Regions from separate parts of the Exiguobacterium sp. s56 genome, predicted to be linked through region 3. Evidence: riboswitches for the same ligand, from Rfam matches in the RefSeq annotation. Region 3 holds a riboswitch; each other region holds the start of a gene.
What was found. Region 3 has a riboswitch for S-adenosylmethionine ahead of KNP71_RS07865 (methionine ABC transporter ATP-binding protein). Riboswitches for the same ligand answer to the same signal wherever they lie in the genome.
Positions count from the first base shown of each region.

Region 1: linked by a shared signal. The riboswitch ahead of KNP71_RS13085 (aminotransferase class I/II-fold pyridoxal phosphate-dependent enzyme) and the one ahead of KNP71_RS07865 (methionine ABC transporter ATP-binding protein) in region 3 are both predicted to bind S-adenosylmethionine.
Region 2: linked by a shared signal. The riboswitch ahead of msrA (peptide-methionine (S)-S-oxide reductase MsrA) and the one ahead of KNP71_RS07865 (methionine ABC transporter ATP-binding protein) in region 3 are both predicted to bind S-adenosylmethionine.

Region 1 is NZ_JACSLR010000015.1:24,897-35,583, reverse strand. It holds gene KNP71_RS13085 (aminotransferase class I/II-fold pyridoxal phosphate-dependent enzyme) at 1-1,067, opposite strand, end outside; SAM riboswitch class I at 1,145-1,245, opposite strand; gene KNP71_RS13080 (AI-2E family transporter) at 1,419-2,519, shown strand; gene KNP71_RS13075 (MDR family MFS transporter) at 2,785-4,029, shown strand; gene KNP71_RS13070 (peptide MFS transporter) at 4,174-5,667, shown strand; gene KNP71_RS13065 (glutamine synthetase family protein) at 5,717-7,012, opposite strand; gene KNP71_RS13060 (SDR family oxidoreductase) at 7,205-8,242, shown strand; gene KNP71_RS13055 (YflT domain-containing protein) at 8,284-8,607, opposite strand; gene KNP71_RS13050 (hypothetical protein) at 8,711-8,938, opposite strand; gene KNP71_RS13045 (GTP pyrophosphokinase) at 9,051-10,109, shown strand; gene KNP71_RS13040 (MarR family winged helix-turn-helix transcriptional regulator) at 10,201-10,638, shown strand.
Region 2 is NZ_JACSLR010000002.1:7,984-18,670, reverse strand. It holds gene KNP71_RS03035 (HD domain-containing protein) at 1-754, shown strand, start outside; gene KNP71_RS03030 (sodium:calcium antiporter) at 962-1,963, shown strand; gene KNP71_RS03025 (bifunctional glycosyltransferase family 2/GtrA family protein) at 2,066-3,127, shown strand; gene KNP71_RS03020 (3'-5' exonuclease) at 3,171-3,737, opposite strand; gene KNP71_RS03015 (four-helix bundle copper-binding protein) at 3,803-4,135, opposite strand; tRNA gene KNP71_RS03010 (tRNA-Ala) at 4,249-4,321, opposite strand; gene KNP71_RS03005 (GRP family sugar transporter) at 4,456-5,319, shown strand; gene msrA (peptide-methionine (S)-S-oxide reductase MsrA) at 5,349-5,861, opposite strand; SAM riboswitch class I at 5,926-6,027, opposite strand; gene KNP71_RS02995 (hypothetical protein) at 6,072-6,233, opposite strand; gene KNP71_RS02990 (amidase family protein) at 6,345-7,748, shown strand; gene rlmN (dual-specificity RNA methyltransferase RlmN) at 7,818-8,879, shown strand; gene KNP71_RS02980 (SMP-30/gluconolactonase/LRE family protein) at 9,056-9,937, shown strand; gene KNP71_RS02975 (hypothetical protein) at 9,950-10,213, shown strand; gene KNP71_RS02970 (GTP-binding protein) at 10,316-10,687, shown strand, end outside.
Region 3 is NZ_JACSLR010000006.1:101,218-111,904, forward strand. It holds gene KNP71_RS07855 (PTS sugar transporter subunit IIC) at 1-138, opposite strand, end outside; gene KNP71_RS07860 (thioredoxin family protein) at 326-583, shown strand; SAM riboswitch class I at 1,036-1,141, shown strand; gene KNP71_RS07865 (methionine ABC transporter ATP-binding protein) at 1,219-2,247, shown strand; gene KNP71_RS07870 (methionine ABC transporter permease) at 2,237-2,899, shown strand; gene KNP71_RS07875 (MetQ/NlpA family ABC transporter substrate-binding protein) at 2,930-3,763, shown strand; gene KNP71_RS07880 (MDR family MFS transporter) at 3,865-5,079, shown strand; gene sufC (Fe-S cluster assembly ATPase SufC) at 5,252-6,013, shown strand; gene sufD (Fe-S cluster assembly protein SufD) at 6,026-7,294, shown strand; gene KNP71_RS07895 (cysteine desulfurase) at 7,296-8,516, shown strand; gene sufU (Fe-S cluster assembly sulfur transfer protein SufU) at 8,506-8,940, shown strand; gene sufB (Fe-S cluster assembly protein SufB) at 8,960-10,357, shown strand; gene KNP71_RS07910 (YciI family protein) at 10,492-10,687, shown strand, end outside.

The DNA.
Region 1 (10,687 bases), on a different contig from region 3:
TCCGAACCGAAGAAATAGCCCGGGGTGACGGCGACACCGGCTTCATGCAGCAGTTTCCGCGAGAACGACTTGGCATCACCCTCAGGCACTTTCGCCCAGACGAAGAACGAGCCTTCCGGCGGTTCGACGGCCCAGCCGGCCCGGTTCAACCCGTCGATCAGGCGATCACGCCGTGCCTCGTACAGTCGTGCCAAGTCATCGCGAATGGTACGGGGCGCCTCGAGCGCAGCGACAGCCGCCGCCTGGATGGCCGAGAACACGCTGACGTGGACGTGGTCCTGATACGTGTTGATCGCCTCGATGATGTCCGCGTTCCCGACGGCGAAGGCGACGCGCCAACCGGACATGTTGAACGCTTTCGACATCGTATATACCTCGATGCCGACTTCTTTCGCCCCTTCCGCCTGCAGAAAGCTAGGCGGGACATGGCCATCGAATCCGATGCTGCCATATGCGAAATCGTGGACGACCATCAAGTCCCGCTCCCGGGCGAAACGGACGGTATCGTCAAAGAAAGCGGGTGAGGCGACGGCTCCGGTCGGATTGCTCGGGTAGTTCAAATACATGAGTCTTGCATCTTGCGTATCGAGCGTCTCATAGTCCGGCAAGAAGCCGTTCTCTTCCCGGAGGACGAGGTCACGGACGACGGCACCGGCGAGGCGTGCCCCCGAGATGTAATCAGGATAGCCGGGATTCGGTAGCAAAATTCCGTCGCCAGGTTCGAGTACGCATTGCGGCAACGTGATGAGACCAGATTTTGAGCCGATGAGAATCGCTACTTCTGTCTCGGGATCAAGTTCGACTCCATACTCATTCAAATAGAACGTCGCCACTGCTTGCTTCAGGCGGGCCTGACCGCGGAACGGACCGTATTGATGGGTCGAGGCGTCGAGGAGCGCCGTCTGAAGCGCGTCACAGATTGGCTCAGGCGTAGGCAGGTCAGGCGTCCCTTGTCCGAGTCGGATGATGTCGCGGCCGGCTTGTTCGAGTTCGGCCACCTCGTTCGCGAGTCCGACGAAATGTTGAGGTGGTAACGTTTTAAGTAGATGTGAGCGTCTGTCAGTCATGAATAGTCCTCCTATGCAAAAAACACCCCTTTCCGCGGAAAGGGGTGTCGAGATACGGACGTATTCAAACAACCACCTTTCCATCTCTCAAGGTCACCTTGCTGGAATTAGCACAGTATTGAATCAATCTGTTGCTGAAGCTTCATCGGGCCAGTCCCTCCGCTTCTCTTGATAGAAAGTGTTTTATATGCGATTTGTCTTTTTGTAATATGTCACTTAGTTAACCAAACGTTACCAATCTTGTCAATCCTTTTTTGAAAATGAGCATGTCCTCTTGAATCCCGATAAAAAAACGTTCATAGTGAAAGTGAACGTTATTCTACAAAATTTAAAACATGAGGGGATGGACCTTTGGAATTAAACCGTCAATTGATTTGGAAGTTGAGCGTGATCGGCCTGATCCTGCTCGTGCTCTGGAAAGTCATCAGCGAACCGGATACGATTTCGCAGATGATGCATTATACGTTCCAGTTGCTGACGCCGATTATTATGGGAATCGCCATCGCGCTGCTCCTGAATACCGTCCTGTCCTATATAGAAGAACGGTTTCAACTAAAACGATATCAAGGCTTGCTGATCGTCTATATCATCTTTATCGGGATTCTCGTCATATCTGCGGTGACGCTGTTCCCACGCATTTATTCGAGCCTCGCCTCGCTCATCGAGGAACTCCCGTCCTATATCCGGCAAATCGACGGGTATCTGTCACAGTTGAACACGTATTTGAAAGAGTATAACGCGACAGTCGCCCAGGCCATCGATTTCAGCCGGTTCGAGGAGCGCTACTCGGGCTGGGTCGAGACGGCCGTCTTGTCGTCGGTCAGCTACGTGTCGAGCTTCACGATGACGCTCATTAACTTCTTGATTGGGATCGTCATCTCGATTTATCTTTTAAAAGACAAAGAGATTTTTGCCCGCATGTTCAAGCGGCTGTTGTATGCGATGTTCCCGGTCGCGTCAGCCAAGACGACGATCGACATCTTCCAAGAGATGGATTACATCTTTAAACGCTATATCATCGGGAAGTCGCTCGACTGCCTCATCATCGGGGTGCTGGCCGTCGCCGGTCTGTTGATTATCGGGGCGCCATACGCGCTTCTCCTCGGCGTCATCGTCGGTGTCTTGAACTTCATCCCGTACGTCGGGCCGCTGCTCGGGATGATCCCGGCGTTCATCATCACCTACTTCTATGACCCGTTCACGGCGCTCATCGTCCTCTTGTTCATCTTCTTGTTGCAACAATTCGACGGACTCTGGCTCGGGCCGAAGATTCTCGGCGACAGCGTCGGCATCACGCCGTTCTGGGTCATCACGTCGATCATCATCGGCGGCAGCCTGTTCGGCCTCGTCGGGATGTTCATCAGCGTGCCGGTCACGGCGATGATTCAAGTCGTGTTCTCGCGCTTGATCGACTACCGGCTCAGTCGCAAGAACTTGAATGAATTGTTATGACACATTGACGATTTAGGTTGACACATTTCACAGAAATATCATAATCTTGAAGAGAAGACAGTCCAATGCAGAAAGGAGAGGTACCGATGTCAGTCATTCAACGCTCGCACGTCCAAGTCCATATTGACCGGCAGGCGCCTCTCCGTGATTTGAATCCGTGACGTTCGCCCGCCTTCCGAGGCATGTCTAAGATCGTAGGGACGCGTATGCCTTTGTGCATGCTGCGTCCCTTTTTACATTCCAATAATTAAAGCAGGTGAACCTAATGATTCAATCACTCAAACGACTCGACCGCAATATTTGGATCCGCTTCCTCGGGGAGACGATCACCGGCGTCATGATGTTCATGATCGCGCCGTTCCTTGTCCTCTATTACAGCGACAAGCTCGACAGTTATATCCAGGTCGGTGTCATCATGGCGACCGGTCCGATCATGGCCCTCATCGGTTCGGTCGTCGGCGGACGGCTCGCAGATTTGTATGGCCGTAAACCGATCATGATGATCGCCATCCTCGGCGACGCGCTCGCGCTCGTAGGTTTCGCGTTCGCCGAGACGTTTTGGCCGCTCCTCCTTTTGAACGCCATGCTCGGCTTGACGAACTCGTTGTTTCATCCGGCCGCGAGCGCGATGGTGGCGGACGTGACCGAGCCCGAACAGATGAACGAGGCGTTCGGCCTGTTGCGGATGGGCCATAACATCGGGGCGGCGCTCGGCCCGCTCCTCGGCAGCGCCGTCCTGTTCATCGACCGGCAGTATATCTTCTTCTCGGCGTCATTCGTCTTTATCCTTTATGCGCTCGTCCTCGGCCGCTTCATCCGGGAGTCGCTCCCGGAGACGACCGAGGCCGATACACCGTCTAACCGGGACGTCCTACGGGTGTTCTATAACGATAAGGTGTTCCTCGTCTTCATCTTCGCCGGTGTGTTCATCTCGATGGGCTTCTCGCTCATCGAGAGCATGTTGCCGCTGTTCTTGCGCGAGTCGATGCCGTCGTTCACCGACCGTGAGAATCCGTTCGCCTATATGCTCGCCTTGAACGGCATCATGGTCGTGTTGTTCCAGTTCCCGATTGCCTCGAAACTCGGGCGCAAGCCGTTCGGCAACGTCATGCTCGCCGGGGCGACCATCTTCGGGGTCGGCATGATCCTGATCGCGGTCATGCCGCGTCTCCTCTACTCCCTCGGGACACCGTACCTCGTCCTCGTGAGCGTCTTGCTCGCGGTATACGCGTTCTATACGCTCGGTGAGATGATCATGTCCCCGGTCCAACAGACGTTCATCGCCTTGATCGCTCCGGAGAATATGCGTGGGGCCTATAACGGGGCCGCCAGTATCCAATGGTTGATCGGCGGGGTGACGGCTCCAATCATGGCGAGCCTATTCTTCGATCAGCGGGCCGGACATATCGCCTTGATTCTCGTCGGGGCGGCCAGTTGTGTGTCAGGCCTCATCTACTGGCAGCTCGGACGTCGCGTCAGTGCGGCCGAAGCGAAACAAAAGACGGCTTGACCTATATAAATCACACTGAACCTAGTCGTTTAGTGTGATTTTTTAATTCGTTGCAAATTCGTTAAATTTTGAATATTTGCTTCTATTATTCTTTACAAACATAATGATTCTTTTTATGATAATACGGTTAAGGAGGGATCTTTCATGGAAAGGATCGATAAACAGAAAATTGTGGACAGCGTGCCACAAAAAGGTTTTTTCGGACAGCCGAAAGGGTTGTTCACGCTATTCTTCACTGAGTTTTGGGAACGGTTCTCGTATTACGGGATGCGTGCGATCCTCGTCTTCTACATGTATTACGAGGTATCAGATGGCGGTCTCGGTCTCGACCAGAACGTCGCCTTGTCCATCATGTCGGTGTATGGCGCACTCGTCTACATGTCGGGGGTCATCGGGGGATGGCTCGCTGACCGTGTGTTCGGGACGTCCCGGGCCGTCTTCTTCGGCGGTGTGTTCATCATGCTCGGTCATATCGTACTGTCGATTCCGGGTAGCCTGACGTTCTTGTTCATCTCAATGGCGTTGATCGTCATCGGGACCGGTCTCTTGAAACCGAACGTCTCGAGTATCGTCGGTGATTTATACAATGAGACGGACCGTCGTCGTGACGCCGGGTTCAGTATCTTCTATATGGGGATCAACCTCGGTGCCTTCATCTCGCCTTTGATCGTCGGAGGGGTTCAAAAGAGTTATGGCTTCCATTGGGGCTTCGCGCTCGCCGCGGTCGGGATGTTCATCGGTCTCGTCGTCTTCATGGTCACGAAGAAAAAGAACCTTGGTCTCGCCGGTTCATACGTACCGAACCCGTTGACACCGTCTGAAAAGAAAAACGCAATCAAGTATACGACGATTGCAGTCGTCCTCATCGGTGGTCTGTTGGCCGTGTTGATTCCACAAGGGTTGTTCACGATTAACACGTTCATCGGTCTCGTCGGTGTGTTCGGGATCGCGATTCCGACGATTTATTTCATCGTCATGTATCGTAGCCCGAAAACGACGGAAGTCGAGCGGTCACGGATTATCGCCTATATCCCGCTGTTCATCGCCTCGGTCATGTTCTGGGCGATTCAAGAGCAAGGCGCAACGATTTTGGCCAGTTATGCGGATAAGCGGACCGACCTTGAATTTTTAGGGTTCACGCTGTCACCGGCCTGGTTCCAGTCGCTCAACCCGTTGTTCATCATCATGCTCGCTCCGGTGTTCGCATGGCTTTGGGTCCGACTCGGTGACCGTGAGCCGAGCATCCCGACGAAGTTCGCCTTCGGGATTTTGTTCGCAGGGTTAAGTTTCTTGGTGATCTTGCTCCCGGCCTACTTCGGTGGCCCGGACACGCTCGTCAATCCGCTCTGGCTCGTCCTCAGTTACTTCATCGTCGTGCTTGGTGAGCTCAGCCTGTCGCCGGTCGGTCTGTCGGCGACGACGAAACTCGCCCCGGCTGCCTTCTCGGCCCAAACGATGTCACTCTGGTTCTTGTCGAACGCGGCGGCACAAGGGATTAACGCCCAGCTCGTTCGTTTCTATTCACCAGAGAACGAGATGCTCTACTTCGGGATTATCGGTGGAGCAGCGATTGTACTCAGTATGATTTTGTTCGCTCTCGCCCCGGTCATCAAAAAGTATATGCGCGGGATTCATTAAGCGTAAAAGCCCATTCCTCGGCCGAGGAATGGGCTTTTGTATACGTTGCTTATTTACGGACTTGGATGAGCGACAAGTAGCGGTCGATCAAGTCATGGTTGAAGTAATCATGGAACCGGTCCGACTTGAGCGATTGAATCGACTCATGGAACGTCGCCGGGAGTGACGAGATGCCTTGGCTTTCAATCTGCTTCGCCGAGTACTCGAACAAGTCGTCCTCGTTCGGTGCCGACGGCTCGAGCTGTTGCTCGATGCCCTCGAGTCCGGCATAAATCAATGCCGCAAGCGCGAAGTACGGGTTCGCACTCGGGTCTGGGTTACGGACTTCGACGCGCGTCGCGCTTCCACGTGACGCCGGAATCCGAATCATCGAACTGCGGTTCGATGGGCTCCAACAGATGTTGACCGGTGCCTCGAAACCTGGCACGAGACGTTCATACGACTCTGGGAGCGGGTTCGTGAAGATAGCCGTTGCGCGGGCATGCTTCAGAATCCCTTCGATGAAGTGACGGGCCGTGAGCGATAGACCGTAGTCTGACTCCGGCTCTTCGAATGCGTTCACCGTCGGGTTGCCGTCCTTGTCGTTCTTCCATACCGAGATGTTGAGGTGCATCCCCGAACCATTCACGTCACGGAGCGGTTTCGGCAAGAACGATACTTTTGCACCTTTCTCTTGGGCTGCCAATTGAACGATTTCTTTGAAGAACTGGATGTTGTCGGCCGTGTGGAGCGCGTCATCATATTTGATGCCGATTTCGTGCTGGGCCGGTGCGACTTCGTGGTGGACCGCCTCGATGTTGAAACCGACTTCGCTCAAGCGGTTGGCGATATGTTGGCGGACCTCATACCCTTTGTCTTCCGAACGTGTCGAGAAGTAACCCGCCTCATCGTAAAATTCACCATTCTCGTCGAAGATGAAGAATTCCGGCTCAGCGCCGACGAAAATCGAGTAGCCGTCACGTGCAGCCCGCTCGAGGGCATCCTTCAAGACGTTGCGCGGGTCGAACTCGTAACGTTCGCCGTCCGGTGTGCAGACGTCACAGAAAAAGGCGAGAATGCTCTCGTCCCCATCCTGCTCGTAGCGTGGACGATCTAAATCCGGTCTCAAGAATAGGTCTGAGTTTTTGATGGAAGAAAAACCGGCGATGGATGAACCGTCAAACATCGTCTTCCCTTCAAAGACTTCCGGCAACAATTTTGCAGAGAGAGTCAGTAGCTTCAAGTCTCCAAGCACGTCGGAGAAGTACATGTGGATTTGTGTGATCCCTTTCTCCTGAACCGTTTTTTCAATCTCTTCTTGCTTCTTCCTGTTGCCATCCTTGTCTGTTCCGAATAGATTAGCCATGATTCTAAAAAACCTCACTTAAGTTATTTGACATATCAACACTGTCATGACGTACCTTGCGTACGCTTCTCCTTAAGTCATAACCGACTTTAAAAATTATTAAACCCCTAATTTTATTCTTTAGGTTGAAAGTGGCTCATTCCGTTGCCACTTGTTATGATGGGGAGAGACTGAAAAGAGAGGAAGAACGCTGTGAATATTTTTATGACCGGTGCGACCGGATTTTTGGGAGGACGGCTCGCCCGCGAGCTGATTCATCGTGGGCATACGCTGTGCGTCCTCGCCCGTACACCTGAGAAAGTGGAGGCGATGTTCTCACGGGACGAACGTCGCTCCATCACTGTCCTGGCCGGGGATTTGACGGCCCCGTTCCTCGGAGCAGACGAGCGGTTCATCACCGATCATGACCTTTCATTCGACTTGGTGCTCCACATGGCGGCCCTCGTCAAATTCGATGAGGAGCTCCGTGAGGAACTGTTCGAGACGAATTTGACCGGGACGAGACAAGCGCTCGCGCTCGCAAAGGCGCTGCATTGCCCTCGCTTCTTCCACGTCAGCACGGCGTACACGCTCGGAGCACGCGAGGTCGGCGATGAGACGTTGTATGCGACCGACCAGACGTTCCATAATCCGTACGAGGAGAGCAAGGCGCACGCCGAACAGGCCGTCTGGGCGGAACGGGACCACCTCGACGTCTCGATTTTCCGTCCCGCCATCATCGTCGGTGACTCGAAGACCGGTGAGGCCGACTCGAAGTTCACGATGTACGGCTATATGCGCGCTCTCGAGGTGTTCAAGCGCCGCCTCGAGCGCCGTGGGGCACCGGATGGACCGATCCGTCTCCTCGGCTCTGAGACCGGCACGTCGAACCTCGTCCCGGTCGATTATGTGGCTGATGTACTCCTCGCTGCCATCGAACACGCTAAACCGGACACGATTTATAACGTGACGAACGATGCCCCGCCGCGCAACGTGACCATGCTCGACTATATGAAGCAAGCGCTTGCGTTCCCGCACTTGAAGATCACGGAGACGGCGACGTCTTCGCTCAGCCAAGCCGAGCAGACGTTCAACGAGATGGTGAAGGTGTTCAATCCTTACTTGAATCGCGATATCGCGTTCGACGACGCCAATACGAAACGTCTGTTGCAGGACGCTGGGTTCAAACCGCTCGATTTGAACGAGCGGTCGCTGCGCCGGATCGTGAACGCCTATTACGAGACGAAATGACGAAAAGAGCCGAAACTGACGAGAGTCAGTTCCGGCTCTTTTTATGACTTGTCGCAGACGAGGACGATTTTCCCGGCCTGAATCTCTCCTTCGAGCGATTCGACCATCTCTTTCGTCAGACCGAGGCTCTCGAGCTGCTCGATCCGGTCATCCGAATTTTTTGTAAACTTCGACATGAGCGACTCCCACAGCCCTTTTTCAGTGATGCGGTATGGTTGCACACCCGCTTCTGCAGCGAGCCGCACCGTCAATTCTTCATCTCTCGCAAATAAGTAAATGTGCTCGTTGACACATCCCCCTGACACCATCCCGTTCACTTCATGGTCGACCGAGGTCATATCCCGCACGATTCTTGTTTCTAACATATTCATCCTCCTAAACGTCCGCTGATCTATAATCGAATAATATACTATTCCCGAAAAATGAGTCACAAAACCCATTTCGTCCAGCGATTTGAAAAAGAGGGGTTCAAGAAAACGTGGCGCTCCAGTCCTCGATCCCGAAATGGTCGACGATGCCTTGGATGCGGGTCCGTTCGTCCGATTCAGACGACACATCTTCGCGACTGACCCGAACGATATTGATCCCGGTCTGCCAGTCGATCTTTCCAGACCGATAACCTGCTTGTTGCAACAACCCGGCAACGATCTCGAGCTTCTCGCGCTCGTTCGATTTCAACGTATGGCTCACTCTCACGCGTGACACTCCTTCCCGTTCCAAACCGTATTGTATCATAGGGACGGACAACAGATGCGACACCGATTTCTTTGATGCTATACTACATATAATGAGACAAGGAGTGATGTTGATGCCGAGACAGGATATGAACACGATCATGCTCGACTATATGAATGAGAAAGAAGATTACGAGGCATTCGCAGCCAAGCTGAAGTTACTCCTCAGCGAGCTGTTGAACGACGCCGGCATCCAGTTCCACTCGATCGTCGCCCGGGCGAAGGAAGCCGAGAGCCTGTATGCTAAGTTGTCCCGCAAACCGTATCAATACCGGTCGTTGCGCGACGTCCAGGATTTGGCGGGGATTCGGATCGTGACCTATTTCCACGACGATGTCCGTGCCGTGGCCCAAATCCTCGAGGATGAGTTCCGGATTGACCGCGAACAGTCGATCGATAAATCCACGTTGCTCGACCCGAATGAGTTCGGCTATTTGTCGGTCCATTACGTCGTCGGCTTGAGCGACACGCGGCTCGCCCTCGGGGAGTACCGTCGCTATGAAGACAAAGAAGCCGAGATTCAAGTCCGGTCCATCTTGCAGCACGCGTGGGCCGAGATCGAGCATGACCTCGGTTATAAGAACCCGAACGCCGTGCCACCGGAAATCAAGCGCAGCTTCAGCCGTGTCGCGGGGCTCCTCGAGATTGCCGACTCCGAGTTCGTCAATATCCGCAAACAGTTGCGGACGTTCGAACAAGAGACCGTCGAACGGATCGTCGAATCGCCCGATAAGGTGAGCATCACGCGAGATAATTTGAATTACTATATCGCCAATGACGTCACCGTCGAGAAGCTTGACAACGCCATCTTCCAGAGCGATTGGTTACTCGACACCGACTTGTCGACGATCATTGAACTGACGCGTATGTTCCATTACGCGGAGATTCGCACGTTCCAGGACTTGAGCGACACGCTCGACCTCTACTTCAATCGGGCTATTCAATGTGCGACGCTGTTGCCATCGTCTCTCCTGCCCCGTCAAGGAATGGGTGTCGTCTATGCCGTCCTCGCGAAATTGCTCGCAGAAGGGGATGACCAGCAAATCGAGTTCTTCTTCCGACGCTTCTATCCGGATTTGAAACATTACGACGAGGTCATCCAAGAACTTCGTACCCGCGAAGAGCCATCATAACTTTACAGACTTCATGTTTTTGTTGTAGAATGTTTTTATGTTCTGAAATATATGCAAATAATGATATTTTATGTAGGAGGTACTCTTGAGGATGACAACACCTGTACAAACAGCATCCCGCCGTCAGCTCGTCGCCGATGCTGAGCGAGGGATTCGCATGAACTATCGCGGAGTGAAAAAGAACCTCCGGTCGATGTTCTCACAATACTTGACGCGAAACGAATTTTTCATTCTCCGCTCGCTTTGTCAAAACAGTCCTCAAATCGCCTCGGCTCTATCGAACGAGTTCCAATTCTCGGCTTCGATGATTACCGCTCTCGCGGATGAACTCACGAAAAAAGGGTTGATCTCCCGTGAACGCAGCGAACGTGATCGTCGTGTCGTCGAATTGCAAGCGACTGAAGAAGGCCGTGCCTTGTTCGAGACACTGGAAGACATGAAAATCGAGTATTTGATGGACGTGTTCACCGATTTCTCAGATGACGAATTGATTCTTCTGTCAAGACTGCTTGACCGAATGGACGCATAAGAACGACTGGGCCGATTATCTCGGCCTGGTCGTTTTTGTTTCGCCACGC
Region 2 (10,687 bases), on a different contig from region 3:
CGTGTCCATGTTGCTCGTCGAAGACCGGCAACCGGTCCCGGTCGTGGCCGCCGGCTTGCTCCATGATTTGCTTGAAGACACGTTGACGACCCCCGAAGAGATCGAAGAACGGTTCGGAAGTGAAGTGAGACGACTCGTTGAAGCGGTGTCCGAACCCGGGAAGCACCTTTCATGGGAAGAACGGAAACGGATGACGATTCAGCACGTGCAGACGATGCAGTACGATGAAGTGGCGCTCTTGGCGGCGGACAAGATACATAATCTTCGTTCGATTCGACTCGACGTTGAGTCTGCCGGTAAACAAGTATGGGATCGCTTCAGACGTCCGCTCCGCGACCAGTCGTGGTATTATCACGAATTGCTCCAAGCGTTCAAACCGTTCAGTCAGACGACGACGCTCATCGAATCGTTCGAGACAGAGCTGAACCTATTGTTTTATGGCGTCGCCGACGAGCGGTTCGACAAACTCGGAAAACTGTTTGACGTCATTCAGCGAGGATTCCATGAAGAGGACTGGCTCCAAGAGACGTCGACGCTCTGTCAGACCGCCTATGAGATCCATGAGGCGATGCGTGAAGGCTATCGTCACGTCACGGACGTCAATCAACCGGAGCTTGACGGCCTGTCCGCTCAATTGAAAGAAGGAGGACTCTGGGAACCGTTACCGCTCCCGATGCTTCAAGCGATTGAAGAACTGTCTTACCGGACGGCGATGCCAGTCGATGACGTCATTTCACATTTAAAGGTCAAATGATTGTCAAATGAGATGTAACGTGATATATTCGTCGTGAACATAAGAGGGGGAGTAGCGACCACACCTGTGGTCGATGGGTCGTCATTACGGTGCAATGCACTCGGTCCATCGAGCTTCTTACCAAGTCCGCAAGACCTTTTTATGGATGCTTTTTCGGCGTCCATAAAAATGTCTTTTTGAATTCACGAAAAGGGGAGATTTATTCAAATGGTATTTATTTATTTCATCTTGGCCGCTGCCATCACCGTGTATGCCGCCATGAAACTCTCGACTTACGCTGACGTCATCAGTGAGAAGTCGACGATGAGCGGGATGCTCGTCGGGACAGTGCTGCTGGCGGGTGCGACATCGTTGCCGGAAGTGACGACGAGTGTCTCGGCTGTCTTGATCAACAACCCGGATATCGCCATCGGTAACATGCTCGGGTCGAACTTGTTCAACATCTTCATCTTGGCGATGTTCGACCTCTTCTATCGTCAGAAGCGCATGTTCAATGAGGCGAGTCGAGATCATCTCTATACAGCTGGTCTAGGTCTCATGTTGACGCTCGTCACGATGATTGCCCTGATCGTGCGCATCGATTTCACGATTCTCGGCATCGGAATTGACGCCTTGTTGATCGCGGTATTGTACGGGATCGGGATTTACTATATCGGCAAGCGCCCGCAACAACCTGCCGTCGAGCGGGAAGCTGCACATGAGGCCGTACAAGAAATCGGCGCGAGTGCGACGAGTTCGATCACGGTCAAACGTGCGGTCATCGGCTTCATCATCGCCGCACTCGTCATCATGGGGGCGGGGACAGCACTATCGGTATTGGGCGATCAGATCGCCGTCGTCACGGGTCTCGGTTCGAGCTTCGTCGGTAGCTTCTTGATTGCCGCGACGACCTCGCTCCCGGAGGCTGTATCGGTATTTGTCGCCTTGAAACTTCGTAACGTCAACTTGGCGTTCGGTTCGATTTTGGGAAGCAACATCTTCAACATGCTCATCATCGCCATGTCGGACGCGTTTTACCAAGACGGTTCGATTCTGGCCGACGTGGCTGCGTCTCACTTAGTGACGGCGATCGGCATCACGATTTTGTCGGTGTTGGTCATGTATACGCTCCTTCGTAAAGACGTGACGTCGAAGTTCCGCTATGTCTTGCCGTCAGTGCTCGTCGTACTCGTCTACTTCGCTTCGTCTTACTTCATCTTCATCGGTTAATCTGGCACGGTGTCCTCCGAGGCACCGTGTTTTTTATTTGCCGCGGACCGAGGAATCACTTTTCATCGTCTTGGGTATAGAAGGAGGGAAGGAGGGGTGGCGATGCAAATGCATTCCGTGGAACGTCTAGATAAGTATGTCGTCGTGATTCCGGCCTATAATCCGGATCAAGCGCTTCTCACACTTGTCCGCGAGCTGAAAGAGACAGGGTTTGTCCATGTCATCGTCGTGAACGATGGAAGTGCCGAGACGTCCCAAACTGTCTTCGATGAGGTCGGGAAGTGGGTGACGACTGTTCTCGTCCATGAACGGAATCAAGGCAAGGGTGCGGCGTTGAAGACGGGGATTCGTCACGTCGTCGAACGATTCCCCGGTACGCATGGTGTCATCACCGTCGATGCGGACGGACAACATCTGCCGGAAGATGTAAGACATGTATATGAGGCGGGTATTCAGCGGCCGCATCATCTGGTCATGGGTTGCCGTGATTTCTCGGGCGCACACATTCCGTTCCGGAGCCGATTCGGGAACCAGATGACCCGTGGTGTCATGCTCGTCGGCAGCGGACTTCGGCTGAAAGATACCCAAACCGGTCTACGGGCGGTTCCATTGCGCTATGCGGAACAGTTGCTGGATGTGCCTGGGAACCGCTATGAGTTCGAGATGAACATGTTGACGTTCACGAAACGTTGGCAAGTCCCGATTCAACAGATTCCGATTCAAACCGTGTATGTGGCCGAGAACGCTTCGTCCCATTTTCGGCCGGTCATCGACTCAATTCTGATTTATCGGATGTTTTTAGCCTATTCATTATCCTCGGTCGCCTCATTCTTATTAGATATCGGCGCCTATGCCTTATTCATCTTTTTATTGAACCCGTGGTTCGAGACGACCCATGTCTTGATTGCGACGGTATTGGCCCGCATCATCTCGTCCTTATTCAATTACATCGTCAACCGAAAAGTCGTGTTCCATTCGAAAGCGAGACGGGCGATGCCGAAATACTTCGGTCTCGTCGGCGTGCAGATGGCGTTGTCGGCCGGTCTCGTCTATGTATTGTTCCTGTTGTTTCGGGACGGGGAAGTGTGGATTAAAGTGCTCGTCGACAGCCTTTTGTTCGTCGTCAGTTATTACGTCCAAAAAAGATGGATCTTTAAACGGTGACAGGCCAAGACGATTGTCTTGGCCTGTCTGGCATGCTTATGGGTCAATAGGCGAGCTTCCCGAGCTTGACCGATGTATAGCGGTGCAGTTCACGCGGGTCATGAATCCCGGTCTTCTGCATCATGTCGCGCATGAGCAACGCGCAGACGCGGGCATCTTCAGCCGCATCGTGATGGATGAACGGGACGTTCAAATATTCCGCCATCGTGTTCAGCTTGTGATTCGGCAGTCCAGGATACAGTTTTCGCGACAGCTTGACGGTACAGCCGTACTCGATCGTCGGAAACGTATATAAATCATATTTGGCGATCGCTTTCTTGAAAGCGCCCATATCGAATGAGGCGTTGTGCGCCATGACGAGGTCGACATCCCGCAGCGTCGGATAGAGCTGTTCAAGCACCTCGGGTAAGGCTGGGGCGTCCCAGACGTCGCTCGGCCGGATGCCGTGGACGCGGATATTGCCTGCGTCAAAGTCTTCTTCTGGATTGACGAGTAGTTGGTTCGTCTCGATGATTTCACCGTCGACGAGTAGGCTCCAGCCGACAGAGCAGATGCTGCGACTATCGCGGTTGGCCGTCTCGACGTCGATGGCAAGAATTGAATGTGACATAATCGGTCCCTTTCTCATAAAACAAGTATAAAAAAAGTCTAACATATCGTTAGACTAAAAAGCGATTATGCGGCCACGAGGTTGCGACACGCCTCGGCACAGCGGAGACACGCTTCGGAACAACGTTGGCAATGGTCATGCAAATGGCGGCCACATTCGACGGCGCACGTGTCGCACACCTGGGCGCAGAGTGCAGCAATCGGTTTGGTGAAAGCCGAATCGGTCTCGAGCGCGTTCAAGGCGAGCGCACACACTTCCGAACATTCTTTCGTCAGCCGGATACACTCGGCGACCATCAATAAATCCTCTTCTTGTAAACATTTTGAGAAACAGTGATTGCTTGCCCGCATACAGTCGATGACGGCTAAAATGGTCTCTTCGACAGAGGCACGATCCATAGTAAGTCCCCCTTAGAATAATGATGTCTTACAATCATTACCCGCTACCAGGTGACTTAAACCGGGCGGAGACGCAAAAAAGTCACCCCTCAAATGAGTGGTGACTTCCATAATGGAGCATAGCGGGCTCGAACCGCTGACCTCCACGCTGCCAGCGTGGCGCTCTCCCAGCTGAGCTAATGCCCCGTTCGAAAATTATTATATCATCCTAGTAAAACATTTGGCAATGGGTATTTTTAAATTTTTTTGAACAAAGTTTAATCGGGCGTAAACGTGGGAAAATCATGGGTAATGTTATTCTACGAAAGCAGGTGTTATCTATGGAAATGATTTTACTCGCACTCTTACCTGCCTTGATGTGGGGGAGTATCCCACTCATCGTCTCGAAAGTCGGCGGCAAGCCGATTCAACAGTTAATCGGGACGACGATTGGGGCGATGGTGATGGCGGTCATCATCGCACTCGTCTTCAATCCGGAGTTCACGACGCTCGCAATCGTGACCGGCTTCATATCTGGTGTGTTCTGGGCACTCGGGCAATATTTACAGTTCCAGTCGTTCCAAATTTTAAGTGTATCGAAAGCGATGCCGATCAGCACCGGGATGCAACTCGTCGGGACGTCGTTGTTCGGGGTCATCGTGCTCGGCGATTGGAAGACGACGACCGAGTTGTGGCTCGGCTTTTCTGCGCTCGTGTTGATTATCATCGGGGCGGCACTGACGTCATACCAACAACAAAAAGATGGCGATAGCAGCGGCGCCTTGAAGAAAGGTTTGCTCGTCCTGCTCGTGTCGAGTATCGGTTATGTGACGTATGCCGTCTTGACGAACTATTTCGAGGTCGACGGCATCACGGCCATCTTGCCGCAGTCGGTCGGGATGTTCGTCGCGGCGCTCTTGTTCAGCCTGCGTGAGAAAGATGTGAAGAAGTTCGACCCGAAGACGTTCAAAAACATTTTGGCCGGTCTCGCTTGGGGGATCGGGAACTTCGGGCTGTTCGTGTCAAGCGGTGAGGTCGGCATCGCGACGTCATTCGCCTTGTCCCAATTGAACGTCGTCGTGGCGACGCTCGGCGGGATTTATCTATTGAAAGAAGAGAAGACGACGAAAGAACGGGTCTTCGTCTTTATGGGAATCGGGCTCATCGTCGTGGCCGGATTCATGCTCGGGATTGCCAAGAGCTAAAAAGACGGGTCAGACGACCCGTCTTTTGTTTACCAGGCTTGCTCGATGAATGCGTCGCGCCCAGATTTCTTCCGGTCCTCTTTATAGTGGGCCGGATTTTTTTTATGGAAGTCTTGATGATATTCCTCGGCCGGATAGAACGTGTCGGCCGGTAGAATCTTCGTGACAATCGGCTGTTTGAAGCGTCCGCTCGCCGCGAGCGCGTCGCGACTCTGTTCTGCTTTCACGCGTTGGTCTTCCGTATGATAGAAGATGGCCGGCGCATATTGGCTGCCGCGGTCTTGGAACTGGCCGCCGTCATCGGTCGGGTCGGTCTGAATCCAATATAGTTCGAGCAGTCGTTCATAAGCGAACAGCGTCGGGTCGAACGTGATCTCGACGACCTCATAGTGTCCCGTCGTCCCTGTCTTCACTTGTTCATACGTCGGGTCATTGACGTGACCTCCCGTATAACCGGATACGATTGACTCGATGCCAGGTTGTTCCTCGAACGGCGTCACCATGCACCAAAAACAGCCGCCTGCGAATGTTGCTTTTTCCATTAATAAGTCCCCCTCATGTTCATTTCCAAAAAAAAGCGCCCATGTCATCGACATGAGCGCTCTGTCATATCGGCCAAGGCAAACTGCCTTGCTGGAAGTAGCACCTTGCCGAAGCAGGTTGCTGTGAAGTCATAGAGCCAGGTCTCTCGTTCACTCGAGATATCGATATGTAGTTGGTGAGAGCATCATACCATCAGATTTGAAGCGGCGTCAACGGTTTGGTTTGCGTCGAAGTTGGACCAAGGTGGCGCCGAGAATCAAGATGACGAGGACGATGGAGAGCGGTAGCGTATACGGAGCGTCCCCGGCATATAGCTGTAAGAAGAACAAGGCAAAGACGGACAATAAGACGAGAACGTACGAACGGTTCATAGTAACCTCCCTTTTCTTTCAGTGTACCAAGTTACATATTCGTTGGCGAACGAAAACAGGAAATCATGTGGCGATAGCGAATACCATCGAGTGACCAAAGGAGGAATCTATATGACTGAACCAAACACATGTTTCGAACTCGATATCGAGACCGCCCATCGCGGATATAAAGAAGGAACGTTCACGGCGCGTGACGTGACGGCCTATTATTTGACTCGAATCGCCCAGTTGAACGATAAGCTGAGAGCGGTCATTCAAGTGAACCCGGACGCCTTGTTCGAGGCCGAGGCGGCCGACCGGGCGTTTCGACGAGGTGACCGCTTGCCGTTGCTCGGCATCCCGGTGTTGATTAAAGACAATGTCGAGACGGCCGGATTGATGAAGACGACGGCCGGGGCCGTCGCCCTCGCGCATCACTTCGCCGGCCGGGACGCCCATCTCGTCCAAAGCCTGCGCGCGAGCGGGGCCATCATCCTCGGGAAAGCGAACTTGTCCGAATGGGCCAACTTTTTGACCGAGGGCATGCCGAACGGCTGGAGTGGGGTCGGTGGCCAGACGCTCAATCCATATGGGGACAAGCTCGATGTCGGAGGGTCGAGTTCAGGTTCGGCGTCAGCGGTCGCGGCCAACTTGACGTTGCTCGCCGTCGGCAGCGAGACGAGCGGCTCGATTATCCACCCGAGCGTCCATAACGGAATCGTTGGTATCAAACCGACCGTCGGGTTGATTAGCCGCAGCGGCATCATCCCGATCTCCCGGTCGCAAGACACGGCCGGCCCGATGGCACGGACACTCCGGGATGCGGTGCTCGCCCTTGAGGCGATGGTCGGGGAAGATCCCGCTGACCCAGCGACGGCGCATCTTCCGGCCGGTCCGCCTTACCGGACTTGTCTCGATGAGCGGCAAGCAGTCGGGATGCGTGTCGGCGTCGTCAAGACCGATTTGTCGGAAGAAGAGCAGGTGCTCTACGACGAAGCAATCGCATTGCTGAAACAGAGCGGCATCGAGGTCGTCACCGTCGAACTGCCGTCGAAAGCAGGGCTCGACCAAGGGGATATCCTGTATCATGAGTTCAAGCTCGGAATCGAGGCGTATCTCGCCTCGACGAAGCTCCCGTATGAGACGTTGTCGGATTTGATTAATTGGAACAACAGTCATCCGGAGACGATTCCGCACGGACAGAAGACGTTCGAGAAAGCGAACGAACAATCGGGTCGCTTGATTGAGGACGCCTATTTGATGCGCCGCCTCGACGACGTCTATCACGCCAAGACGGACGGCATCGACCGATTGTTGGCCGAGCAGGAACTTCATGCGCTCGTCTTGCCGCATGACCACAATTATGACATGGCGGCGAAAGCCGGCCATCCGACCGTCACGATCCCGTATCGCTTGAAGGCGAGCGGGGCCCCGTTCGGTCTATCATTCACCGGGACGAGCTATGCCGAACGCGACTTGATTCGTCTCGCCTATGCGTTCGAGCGTCACGTGACACGTCCCGTCCCACCGTTATAAGAACGTTGCACCGGTCGTCCACGTCCGCTACAATGGTACGTATGTGGATTGAAGAAAGGACAGATAGCAATGAAACCATCTATATACGGGCTGACATTCGATCAGCTGACGGAAGCGTGCGTCTCTTGGGGATACAGCGCCTTCCACGCTAGACAAATCTGGGACTCGCTCTATATCGACCGAGTCAAGCACATCGAGGACATCTCGGTACGGGCCGAGGTACGTGAGGCGCTCGCCGCCGAATACGTCATCTCGACGCAAGACCTGTTCGTCAAACAAGAAGCGGGCGACGGGACGGTCAAATTTTTACTTAAACTGCATGACGGACACTATATCGAGACGGTGCTCATGCGTCACAAATACGGACGTTCGGTCTGTGTGACGACGCAAGTCGGCTGCAACATCGGCTGTAGCTTCTGTGCGAGCGGTCTCTTGAAGAAGACGCGCGATTTGACGGCCGGCGAAGTCGTCGAACAGATCATGACCGTGCAACATTATTTGGACGAGGTCGGGGAAGGTGCCCGCGTCAGTCATATCGTCGTCATGGGAATCGGGGAACCGTTCGATAACTTCGATAACTTGGTCGATTTCCTCCGTGTCGTCAAAGACGAACGCGGACTCGCCATCGCACCGCGTAAAATCAACGTGTCGACGAGCGGTCTCGCCGACAAGATTTACAAATTCGCGGACCTCGATCTTCGCATCAATTTGGCGCTGTCACTCCACGCCCCGAACGATGCGTTGCGGACGCAAATCATGAAAATCAACCGGGCGTTCCCGCTCGACAAGCTCATGCCGGCCATCCGTTATTACGTCGAGAAGACGAACAAACGCATCACGTTCGAATATATTCTCTTATCGAAAGTGAACGATTTGCCGGAGCACGCCGAGGAACTCGCCGACTTGATTGACGATATTAAAGACAAGTCATACGTCAACTTGATTCCGTACAATCCGGTCAACGAGCATATTCAGTATGAGCGGAGCACGTCTGAGGACATCATGGCGTTTTATGACGTCTTGAAGAAGCGGGGCATCAATACCGGTGTCCGTCTCGAGCACGGGACTGATATCGATGCGGCCTGTGGCCAGTTGCGCAGCAAGCATATGAATGTCGAAGGCGCAAAATGACAGGGACTCCTTGAATCTCATGATTCAAGGAGTTTTTTTGTCTTCTGCCCTAGAAGGATGCCGGCCCGGTTCAATATTTTTCTTCCGAGCGGTTGCTATTTTGGGAAATGTTGAATAGAGATTGCCCCCTCAGGGAATAGTCACTTGAAATCAATGTAGAGAGTGGAGGCAATTCAATGGAGACAGTAAACGCTGCGTTATGGATTCGAGTTCGAAATACGCTTGGGGAAGGCCCGTGTTGGGATGCGGAACTGAAACGCTTCTATTGGGTCGATATCGAGGGACATACACTTTGGTGGTACGATGAGAAGGAAGATGAATTGTCGTCGTTCGATATGGGACAACAGATCGGGTTCGCGGTCCCGAAAGTGACGGACGGCGTCGTCGTCGGCTTGAAAGACGGGATTTATGAGTGGGACGAGACGTCAAAAGAGCTCGATAAAATCGTCGAACTCGACGACCCGGAAGGAAAGCTCCGCTTCAATGACGGGAAAGCCGACCCGTACGGACGCATCTTCGCCGGCACGCTCCATCTTGAAGACGAGGCGGAACAAGCGACACTATACCGCCTGAATCGCGACGGCACGACCGAGGTCATGTTGAGCGAGTTGACATTATCGAACGGACTGACATGGTCACCCGACCATTCGACGTTCTATCATATCGATACACCGACCGAGACGGTCCGTAAATACGCCTTTGACTTGAAGACGGGTACGCTCGGCGAAGGGGAGGCCATCATCGATTTCACCGTCGAGGAAGGATTCCCGGACGGCATGACGTCCGATGAGGAAGGGTTCTTATGGATTGCACACTTCGCCGGCGGCCGCGTCTCGCGCTGGAACCCGGAGACGGGTGAAAAAGTGCTCGAGGTGCTCGTGCCGGCCCCGAACGTCACATCGTGCTGTTTCGTCGGTGACGACTTGAACCAACTCGCCATCACGACGGCTCGTGAAGGAATGGATGACGAGGCACTCAAAGCCCATCCGGACGCGGGGTCGGTCTTTAAAATCGATACAGACGTGAAAGGGATGCCGCTCTATCGGTTTGGACGATAAGGAGGTAAAGAGATGGTGAAGCGATTGCTCGTTCGTGCAGGCATCGGTTTGGCACTCGCGGCAGTGGCCCGGGTCGGGATTCAAAAACTATTGGATTCGAACCAGGAAGACGACCACACGTATTTGAATCCGCGCTGGGATGAGGCCCCGAGTGTCGATGCCGATAAGGATGAGGATGAGGTCGGTCTGACGCAACTCGATTCGATTTATCGGGCCGAGTGGCAAGCGAACACGTATCCCCGCTCCGAGGCGGAACGCAAGGCGTTGGAAGAATAGGGAAAGGAACACGTCCGGGAACGGGCGTGTTTTTTCTTGACAAGACAAAGGTGACCCGTCATTATCTAAAGAGTAATGATTACGATTTAGGAGTGAAGATACATGAAACGAATTCCAATCACGGTGCTGTCCGGTTATTTAGGGAGCGGCAAGACGACGTTGATGAATCATCTGTTGAACAATCGGTCCGGCAAGAAATATGCGGTCATCGTCAACGACATGAGCGAGTTGAACATCGACGAACGATTGATCGAGCAGAACGGTTTCTCGCGGACGGACGAAAAATTGGTCGAGCTATCGAACGGCTGCATCTGTTGCACGCTCCGTGAGGACCTGCTCGAAGCGGTACAGGACATCACGAACGACCGTGAGCTCGACGGGATTATCATCGAGTCATCTGGCATCTCAGAACCGATTCCGGTCGCTCAAACGTTTACATACGCCGATGACGCCCTTGGCATCGACTTGACGAGC
Region 3 (10,687 bases):
GGACGGAAAATACGGCAAGATGGCTTTCGTTAATTCACCGAGCAAAGCGCTCGGGATGAGGGCAATGAGAATGGCAAGACTGAGGCCGTTCAAGACGTTCATTAAAAATTGTTTTCCGGTAAGCTTCTCTTCCGTCATTGGGGATTCACCTGTCCTTTTCTACTGGTTTGCTGTTATGTACAAAAGTGATAAAGTTAATGACCATACTATGCCTCTTTCTGCTGAGCGTCAACAAGAAATGTTGAAATGTTCAGAATTTTCCATTTGAGCACAACTTTTGAACCGACTGGGCCGGATTCATATACTTAGAAGAGAGGTGAGCAAAATGATGACAGACGGATTCTTATATATATACGCCCCAATGTGCGGTACATGCGCCGTGGCCGAGCGGATGCTCTCGGTCGTCGAGGCGGTCGACCCAGAATTGAAGATTGAAAAACGCGATGCCAACTTTATCCCGAACGAGCTCGAGGCATATCAGGTTATGAGTGTCCCGGCGCTATTGAAGCTGGAGAATGGCCAAGTTCGCGATCGTTTGTACGCGTTTCAAAACGTCCAGCACGTCCTATCTTTCGTTAAATGAGATAGGATGATTAGAATAATCTGAAAATTTTAAATAATCAGTTGACACAGAAAGTTCACGAATGATATATTCATTACAACATCTTACTTGAACACAACATAGGACGAGATTTTCCCGTCATCAAGACGTTTTCGAACAACCGCTGCATGAGCTTACGCGATTTCAGGTGGACCTTCCCTTCGATTGTCCCCCAAAAAAATCAAGCGTCGGGGCACCGGTCGCGTAATTGCATGGTCCGTTCGAAGACCGAGTGATGGTTGGGTAAAAATCCCCCATATAAGGATGAATGCTCTGATCGGGCAAAAGAGGTTCATCTATGGGTTGTCCTTCAGTGACTCAAGGTGCTACGTTCTGTGTCATCCTCGGATGGCACCTTTTTTATTTTTTCGCATAAAATAGTTTGACATGAAAATAATATGTCGCTATGATAAGGCTAATCGAATACGCAACCACTCTTATCAAGAGAGGCTGAGGGACTGGCCCTATGACGCCCAGCAACCGCGGAGCAATCCGAAATGGTGCTAATTCCAGCAAGGTGAGAACCTTGGAAGATGAGAGCAATCGTTGTCCGTACGATAAAGTACGCACGTTTGCTCAAACGTGCGTACTTTTTTTGTTGTCAGGAGGGAAATGGATTGATTCAATTACGCAATGTGGCCAAATGGTTCGACACGAAAAACGGTCGGGTCCAGGCGGTCGATGATGTGTCGCTTACAATCGAAAGCGGCGAAATTTTTGGAATAATCGGATATTCAGGTGCGGGGAAGTCGACGCTCATCCGCTTGCTCAACCGACTCGAGGCACCGTCAAGCGGTGAAATCGTGGTCGCCGGCAGCGAGCTGACGAAGCTCACACCAAAGGAACTACGCGGGGTACGTAAAAACGTCTCGATGGTGTTCCAACACTTCAACTTGTTATGGTCGCGCACAGTCGCTGAGAATATCAGCTTCCCGCTCGAACTCATCGGGGTACCGGCGAGCGAGCGCAAACGCCGCGTCCAAGAACTCGTCGAGCTCGTCGGCCTCGCCGGACGAGAAGACAGCTATCCGTCACAACTATCGGGCGGCCAAAAGCAGCGAGTCGGGATAGCCCGTGCGCTCGCTACGAATCCAGAAGTGCTCCTCTGCGATGAAGCGACGAGCGCACTCGACCCGAAGACGACGGATTCGATTCTCGAACTGCTCGTCAGCATCAACAAGAAACTCGGGTTGACGATCGTCCTCATCACCCATGAGATGCACGTCATCCAAAAGATTTGTCACCGTGTCGCCGTCATGGAGGCCGGAAAGGTCGTCGAGACCGGGCAAGTCGCCGACGTGTTCCAACACCCGGAACAGCCAATCACGAAAGAGTTCGTCAAACAGATCGGCGCGGTCGAAGACATGTCGCTCACGTTCGAACATTTGAAAGCTCGTTATCCGAGCGGTCAAATCGTCAAGCTCAAATTCTTGAACGAGACGGCCGAACAACCGATTCTGTCGGAAGTGTTGAAGCAGCATGACATCGGCTTCAACATCATCGGCGGAAACGTGACGCAGTCACAAGTCGGTGCCCTCGGGACATTATTCATCCAATTGATCGGAGAGCCGGCTGAAGTCGAGCGGGCCATCGCCTCAATCCGATCACAGGCAGTGGAAGTGGAGGTAGAAAGCGATGTTTCCTAATGTAGATTGGCAAGTCATGTTAGAACAGACGTGGGAGACGCTCTATATGACGCTCGTCGCCGGAGCCGCGACGTTCGTCATCGGTCTCGCCCTCGGGATGCTCCTATATGTCACAAACGAGCCGCTCATGATGAAGAACCGTCCGATTTACACGGTCATCAGCGCGGTCGTCAACATCTTCCGGTCGATCCCGTTCATCATTTTGATTATCTTGCTCATCCCGTTCACGTTACTCGTCGTCGGGACGATGCTCGGGTCAACGGCAGCACTGCCGGCACTGATCATCGGTGCGGCCCCGTTCTATGCGCGGATGGTCGAGCTCGCGCTTCGCGAAGTCGACCGCGGCGTCATCGAGGCGGCTGAGTCGATGGGTGCGACAAAATGGCAGATCGTCTATAAAGTGTTGTTCCCAGAAGCATTGCCGGCCATCGTGTCAGGCATCACGGTCACGATCGTCGCGATCGTCGGTTACACGGCGATGGCAGGGGTCGTCGGCGGTGGAGGACTCGGGAACTTGGCGTTCCTCGAAGGATTCCAGCGTTCACAAAGTGACGTCACGTTCGTCGCGACCGTCTTAATCTTGGTCATCGTCTTCGTCATTCAGTTCATCGGCGATCGACTCGTATCTGTAATTGATAAGCGTTCTGCTTAATCTAAATAGAAAATTTGGAGGGGTTTTATAATGAAATCATGGAAAACAGTACTCGGTTTAACGGCAGCTTCAGCACTTACGATTCTCGCGGCTTGCGGCGGTGGGGATTCAGAATCAGGTTCAGGCGATGACAAGACACTCGTCGTCGGCGCATCAAACGTCCCGCACGCTGAGATTTTAGAGCACGTCCAAGACGAATACGAAGAGAAGGGCTATACGCTCGAAATCAAGAAGTTCCAAGACTACGTCCTCCCGAACAAGACGCTCGCAGACGGGGAGTTGGACGCGAACTACTTCCAACACGAGCCGTACCTCGAGTCGCAAATGGCTGAAAACAAAGACTACAAATTCGCTTCAGCCGGCGGCGTTCACATCGAGCCGATCGGTGTGTACTCGAAAGACTACGCGTCACTCGATGAGCTTCCAGAAGGCGCGGAAATCATCATGAGCTCGTCGGTCGCTGACCACGGACGTATCCTCACGATGCTTCAATCTGAAGGCTTGCTTACACTCGCGGAAGGCAAGACAACGGACGCGACGGTTTCAGACATCGTCGACAACCCGAAAAACTTGGAGTTCAAGACGGACGTCGAAGCGGCACTTCTCCCGCAAGCGTTCAACAACGGTGAAGGGGACGCGGTCCTGATCAACACGAACTACGCGATTGATGCCGGCCTCAACCCACTCGAAGACGCAATCGCTCTCGAAGGCGAAGATTCACCTTACGTCAACTTGATCGTCACACGTGAAGGCGACGAAGATGATGAGCGCGTCAAAGCACTCCTTGAAGTCCTCACGTCAGAAGAGACACAACAGTGGATCTTGGATGAGTACAAAGGTGCGGTCGTACCGGTCAAACAATAATTTCGTCAAGGCCCGGGCTATCCCGGGCCTTTTTTATTTGGAGTAGTTTTGGTTCACCAATAGAAGTACACTACATATATGTAGGAAAAGGGGGGATCCGGATGAACATACGACACATTCATCCGCTGACGCTGGGTGTCTTGTTTGGCACATTTTTTGCCCGGCTGTCGACATTTTTTGTTATGCCGTTTTTTGCGATTTATCTCGCGACGCTCGGTTTCTCGGCGAGTGTCATCGGGACGGTGTTCGCCATCTCGGCGCTATCGGGTCTGTTCATGAGCTTTTTCGGGGGAACGCTGTCTGACCGGTACGGGCGCAAACAGTTGATGCTGATCGGCATCGTCTTGAACGCCTTGACGTTCAGCGGCTTCGCGCTCGTGACAGAATTATTTTGGTTTTACATATTTTCGGTACTCATGGGTGTGTCGCGGTCGTTCCTCGAACCGGCGTCTCGCGCGCTCATCAGCGATACGACGCAGCCGGACCAGCGCGTCATCGTCTATAACGTCCGCTACTTTTTAATCAATATCGCGGCGGCGATTGGGCCATTGCTCGCGGTCGTTTTGTCGCTCACCGGCGCAAAGAGCGCCTTCTTCGTCGTGACGGGCGTTTACGTGATGTACGGACTCGTCATTTCGACACTGTTCCGAAAGTATCCGTTCGAGGAAGGGGACGGCGTCAAAGTCCGGCCGCGCTTGACGGAGACGTTCCGTGTGTTACAACAAGATAAGACGTTCCGCTTCGTCATCATCGGGATGATTTTTGCCATCATCGGCTATAGTCAGTTCAATGCGACGTTGCCACAGTTCATCGCTTTCCATGACGGATTCAGTGACGGCTCGCGTTTGTTCGCCTATCTATTGACGGTCAATGCGATCACCGTCCTTGTCGTCCAATATCCGATTATGCGATTCGGGATGCGGGTCTCACCGATCAAGTCACTCTTCTTCGGTGTCGCCACGCTGTCGTCGGGACTCCTCCTGATCGGCTTCGCGACCGAGACGTGGATTTTATTCGTCGCGATGGTCATCTTCACGGTCGGCGAGGTGCTCATGTTCACGATGACGGACGTGTTGACGGACGAATTGGCACCGGCCCATCTGCGCGGGACGTATTTCGGGGCGATGGGGTTGACGGCGCTCGGTCAGACGATTGGCCCCGTCATCGGAGGAGTGTTGCTTGATGGATTCGACAATGCAGCGTTGCCAGTGTTTGGAAGCTTGGCCGTATTGACGGCGTGTGGCGCCTTCTTCTTCACCGGCGCCTTGAAAGAACGGAAAGCAAGTTTGGCGTTAACCGAGGAAAAAGTTGGATAATGTCTTGATTTCCCGATATTCTCATTCTCAACATTTATGTTTTATTGAGAATGAATAATAAGGTGAGTCGCTTGAAATAAAAAATTGCCTAGATTAAGATTAGAATATATCTAATCTACGCCAAAAATGGCGAGAAAACGGAAGGGGTATCCGAATGTCTAACGTACCACACATGAAAATTGATGACCTCCGCGTCTCAATCGAAGGAAAAGAGATCGTCAAAGGTCTTAATCTTGAAATTAAAGGTGGCGAAATTCACGCCATCATGGGTCCTAACGGAACGGGTAAATCAACACTCGCATCGGCACTTATGGGTCATCCATTGTATGAAGTAACAGGCGGAAGCGTCGATTTGAACGGTGAAGACGTACTCGAGATGGAAGTCGACGAGCGCGCGCAAGCCGGAATGTTCCTCGCGATGCAGTATCCTGCTGAAATCAGTGGTGTCACGAATGCCGATTTCTTGCGTTCAGCAATCAACTCGCGCCGTGAAGAAGGCCAAGAAATCTCGCTCATGAAGTTCATCCGTGAACTCGATGCGAAGATGGACGTCCTTGAAATCCCTTCAGCAATGGCACACCGCTATTTAAACGAAGGTTTCTCAGGCGGAGAGAAAAAACGTAACGAGATTCTTCAGATGATGATGATCAAACCGAACATCGCCATCCTCGATGAGATTGACTCAGGTCTTGACATCGATGCGCTCAAAGTCGTCGCGAAAGGCGTCAACGAAATGCGCAACGAAGAGTTCGGCTGCTTGATCATCACGCACTATCAACGTCTCCTCAACTATATCGAGCCAGACTTTGTTCACATCATGATGGACGGAAAAATCGTCATGTCAGGTGGCAAAGAGCTTGCACAACGACTCGAAGCAGAAGGTTACGACTGGGTGAAGCAAGATCTTGGAATGACAGTAGACACAGAAGCGTAAGGAGGCTGTACGATGACCGTACAATTTGAATTGGATGCACAAGCAGTAGCGGCACGTGCAGAGGCGCTCGGTGGACCTTCATGGATGGTCAACCGTCGCAAAGAAGCAGCAGAACTTGCGCCGACTCTCGCCTTGCCAAAAGTTGAAAAGATCAAGATTGATAAATGGGACTTCGTCTCTGGAGACGTCGAGCTCACGAAGCATGACGGCTTGACGCCTGAAATCGAAGCACTTCTTGGAGACCACCGTACAAACGTGCTCGTTGAACGCAACGGTCATGTCGTCTACAACGAACTTGCGACGCCAGAAGGTGTCCTCTTCATGGGCATCAACGAAGCGATGGAACAACATCCGGACCTCGTCGAGAAATACTTCATGACGGAAGGTGTCCGCGTGGACGAAGAACGTTTGTCTGCGTTGAACGCTGCCCTCATGAACGGCGGTGCGTTCTTATACGTACCGAAGAACGTTCAGTTGAAAGACCCGCTCCAAGCCATCTTCACGATGGAACAAGCGAACGGCGCGCTCTATCACCACACGATCATCGTCGCAGACGAAGGCAGTGAATTGACGTACGTCGAGAGCTTCCTCTCGAACACGAACGAGCCGCACACGGTCAACGCCGTGACGGAAGTGTTCGCTGGCGCGAACGCGAAAGTCGTCTTCGGTGGCGTCGACCAGCTTGCTGAGTCGGCTCTATCGTTCATGAACCGCCGCGGTGTCGTCTATGAGAACGCACGCCTCGAATGGGCGCTCGGTCACATGAATGACGGCAACTCGGTCGTCGAGACGAAAACGCACCTCGTCGGAGACAACACGTTCTCAGACACGAAAGCGGTCACGATCGGTCGTGGCGCACAGAAACAAAACTTCAACATCCGGACGGACCATTTCGGGAAGTCTTCAGAAGGGTTCATTTTGATTCACGGTGTCCAAAAAGATTCGGCCACGGCCATCTTCAGCGGGACATCGATGATTCACCATGGCGCTTCGAAATCGAACGGCGTTCAAACGGAACGTGTGCTCATGTTGTCTGAAAAGGCACGTGGGGATGCGAACCCGATTCTCCTCATCGATGAGGACGACGTCATGGCAGGTCACGCCGCTTCGGTCGGACGCGTCGACGACGTACAGCTCTACTACTTGATGAGCCGCGGTCTGTCACGTAAAGAAGCCGAACGGTTGATCATTCACGGATTCTTGAACCCGGTCGTCGAGCAACTCGCGATCGAGTCGGTCAAAGACCGTCTCCGTGAAGTCATCGAAGGGAAAGTACGTTAAGATGATTGATGCCTCGATTCGTAAACAGTTCCCGATTTTAGATCAGGAAATCAACGGTCATCCGCTCGTCTATCTCGACAGCGCGGCGAGCTCCCAAAAACCGCTTGCTGTCATCGAGGCGATCGAGGATTACTATCGCCGCATCCACTCGAACGTGCACCGGGGCGTCCATACGCTCGGGACGCACGCGACGGATGCGTATGAAGGGGCGCGGGAGCGCGTCCGTTCATTCATCAACGCCGCCGTCCCAGAAGAAATCATCTTCACACGCGGGACGACGACGGCGATTAACCTCGTCGCGTCAAGCTACGGGGACGCCAATGTCGGCGCGGGGGACGAGATCGTCCTCACACCGATGGAGCACCACGCCAACTTGATTCCATGGCAACAGCTCGCCAAGCGTAAAGGGGCCACGCTCCGTTACGTCGAATTGACGCCGGACGGTCGGGTCACGCTCGACGCGGTCCGTGCCGTCTTGTCGGACCGGACGAAAATCGTCGCCATGAGTCACGTCTCGAACGTGCTCGGCACGATCAACCCGATCGCCGATGTGGCGAAGCTCGCCCATGAAAAAGGCGCGGTCATGGTCGTCGATGCGGCGCAAAGCGCACCGCACCGGAAACTTGACGTGCAAGCACTCGATTGCGACTTCCTCGCCTTCTCAGGCCATAAGATGCTCGGTCCGACCGGGATCGGTGTCTTATACGGGAAGAAGCAGTTGCTCAAAAACATGGAACCGGTCGAATTCGGTGGCGAGATGATCGATTACGTCGACTTGTATGAGTCGACATGGAAAGACATCCCGTACCGGTTCGAAGCAGGGACGCCGATTATCGCCGGCGCCGTCGGTTTGGCAGCGGCCATCGACTTTTTAGAAGACCTCGGTCTCGAGAACGTCGAAGCCCACGAACGGGCGCTCGCGACGTACGCCATCGAACAGATGCGTACGATTGAAGGCATTGAAATTTACGGACCAGAGGAACGGGTCGGACTCGTCACGTTCAATTTAGGTGACGTGCACGCCCACGACTTAGCGACCGTCTTGGATATGCAAGGCATCGCGGTCCGGGCCGGCCACCACTGTGCCCAGCCGCTCATGCGTCTCCTGAAGCAATCATCGACAGCCCGAGCGAGCTTCTACTTGTACAATACGAAAGAAGAGGTCGACCGCTTCATCGAAGGGCTACGTCAAACGAAGGAGTATTTCAATTATGAGTTTTAACAATCTCGACATGTTGTACCGACAGGTCATCATGGATCATTATAAAAACCCAAGAAACCGTGGCGTCATCGAAGATGGCGTGACGGTCGACTTGAACAACCCGACATGCGGGGATTCACTCCGACTCCAACTCCAAGTCGAGGACGGAATCGTGAAAGATGCCAAGTTCGAAGGTGAAGGCTGTTCAATCAGTCTCGCGTCGGCATCGATGATGACTCAAATCGTGAAGGGCAAGTCTGTTGACGAGGCACTCCAATTGGCCACCATCTTCTCGGAGATGGTCCAAGGAAAAGACTATGATACAGACACGTTCGACCTAGGCGACATCGAAGCGTTGTCTGGCGTCTCAAAGTTTCCGGCTCGCATCAAGTGTGCCACGCTCGCGTGGAAAGCGCTTGAAAAGGGAGTCGACGAGGAAGCGTAAGTAGAAGGAGGAGACCGATATGGCGAAAAACATGCCTGACATTGGCGATTATAAATATGGCTTCCATGACCGAGACATCTCGATTTTCCGTTCAGGCCGCGGCTTGACGAATGAAATCGTAGAGACGATCTCGCGCATGAAAGAAGAACCGGCATGGATGCTCGAGTTCCGCTTGAAATCACTCGAACAGTTCCGCAAAATGCCGATGCCGACATGGGGCGGCGATCTCACGGCACTCGATTTCGATGAGATCACGTATTATGTCAAACCGTCTGAAAAGACAGAGCACTCGTGGGACGAGGTTCCTGAAGAAATCAAACGTACGTTTGACAAGCTCGGAATCCCAGAAGCGGAGCAAAAATACTTGGCAGGCGTCTCGGCTCAGTATGAGTCTGAGGTTGTCTATCACAGCATGCAAGAAGACTTTGAAGCGAAAGGTGTCATCTTCAAAGATACAGACACGGCGCTCAAAGAAAACGAAGACCTCTTCCGTGAGTACTTCGGAAAATTGATTCCGCCGACGGACAACAAGTTCTCGGCGCTCAACTCGGCTGTATGGTCAGGTGGCTCGTTCATCTACGTACCAAAAGGCGTGAAGCTCGAGCAACCGCTCCAAGCTTACTTCCGCATCAACTCGGAGAATATGGGTCAGTTCGAGCGGACGCTCATCATCGTCGACGAGGGCGCTTCTGTCCATTACGTCGAAGGATGTACAGCACCGGTCTACACGACGAACTCACTCCACTCAGCGGTCGTTGAGATTTTCGTCAACAAAGACGCATATTGCCGCTATACGACGATCCAGAACTGGGCGAACAACGTCTACAACTTGGTCACGAAGCGTGCTGTCTGTGAAGCGGGTGGATCGATGGAATGGATCGATGGCAACATCGGTTCGAAACTCACGATGAAATACCCGGCCGTCATCTTGAAAGGTGAAGGCTCACGCGGTATGACGCTCTCAATCGCTCTCGGCGGTAAAGGGCAGCACCAAGACGCGGGCGCGAAAATGATTCACCTCGCACCGAACACGTCGTCGTCAATCGTCTCGAAGTCGATTTCGAAACAAGGCGGAAAAGTCTCGTATCGCGGAATCGTCCACTTCGGTCGTAAAGCGAAAGGTGCACGTTCGAACATCGAATGTGACACACTCATCATGGATAACGAGTCGACGTCGGACACGATCCCGTACAACGAGATCTTGAACGACCAAGTCTCACTCGAGCACGAAGCGAAAGTCTCTAAAGTGTCAGAAGAGCAACTCTTCTACCTCATGAGCCGTGGAATCTCGGAAGAAGAAGCGACTGAGATGATCGTCATGGGCTTCATCGAGCCGTTCACGAAAGAATTGCCAATGGAATATGCCGTCGAAATGAACCGTCTCATCAAGTTTGAGATGGAAGGATCGATTGGATAATCCTGAATAGATGAGGAAAGACGGTTGACATGATTTCATGTCGACCGTCTTTTTGTGTAGGCAATGCCTGTAAACAGGGAATAGGGAATGGGATAAGATGATGCATGACTGTAGATTCGAGAGGAGAAGATCACATGATGTTCTTGGTAACGGGATATTTCAACGCTGACAAAATGAACGAAAAGACCGACCTAGAAATCGATCAAATCATGGCGACGTGTGAACCATACTTACAGGAGCTATATGCAAGTGAACAAGTGTTGTTGGACATGGGGCTTGAAGCGAGCATGAAGCAACTCAAGCGGGAGTCACAGGAGATTTCGATTACGG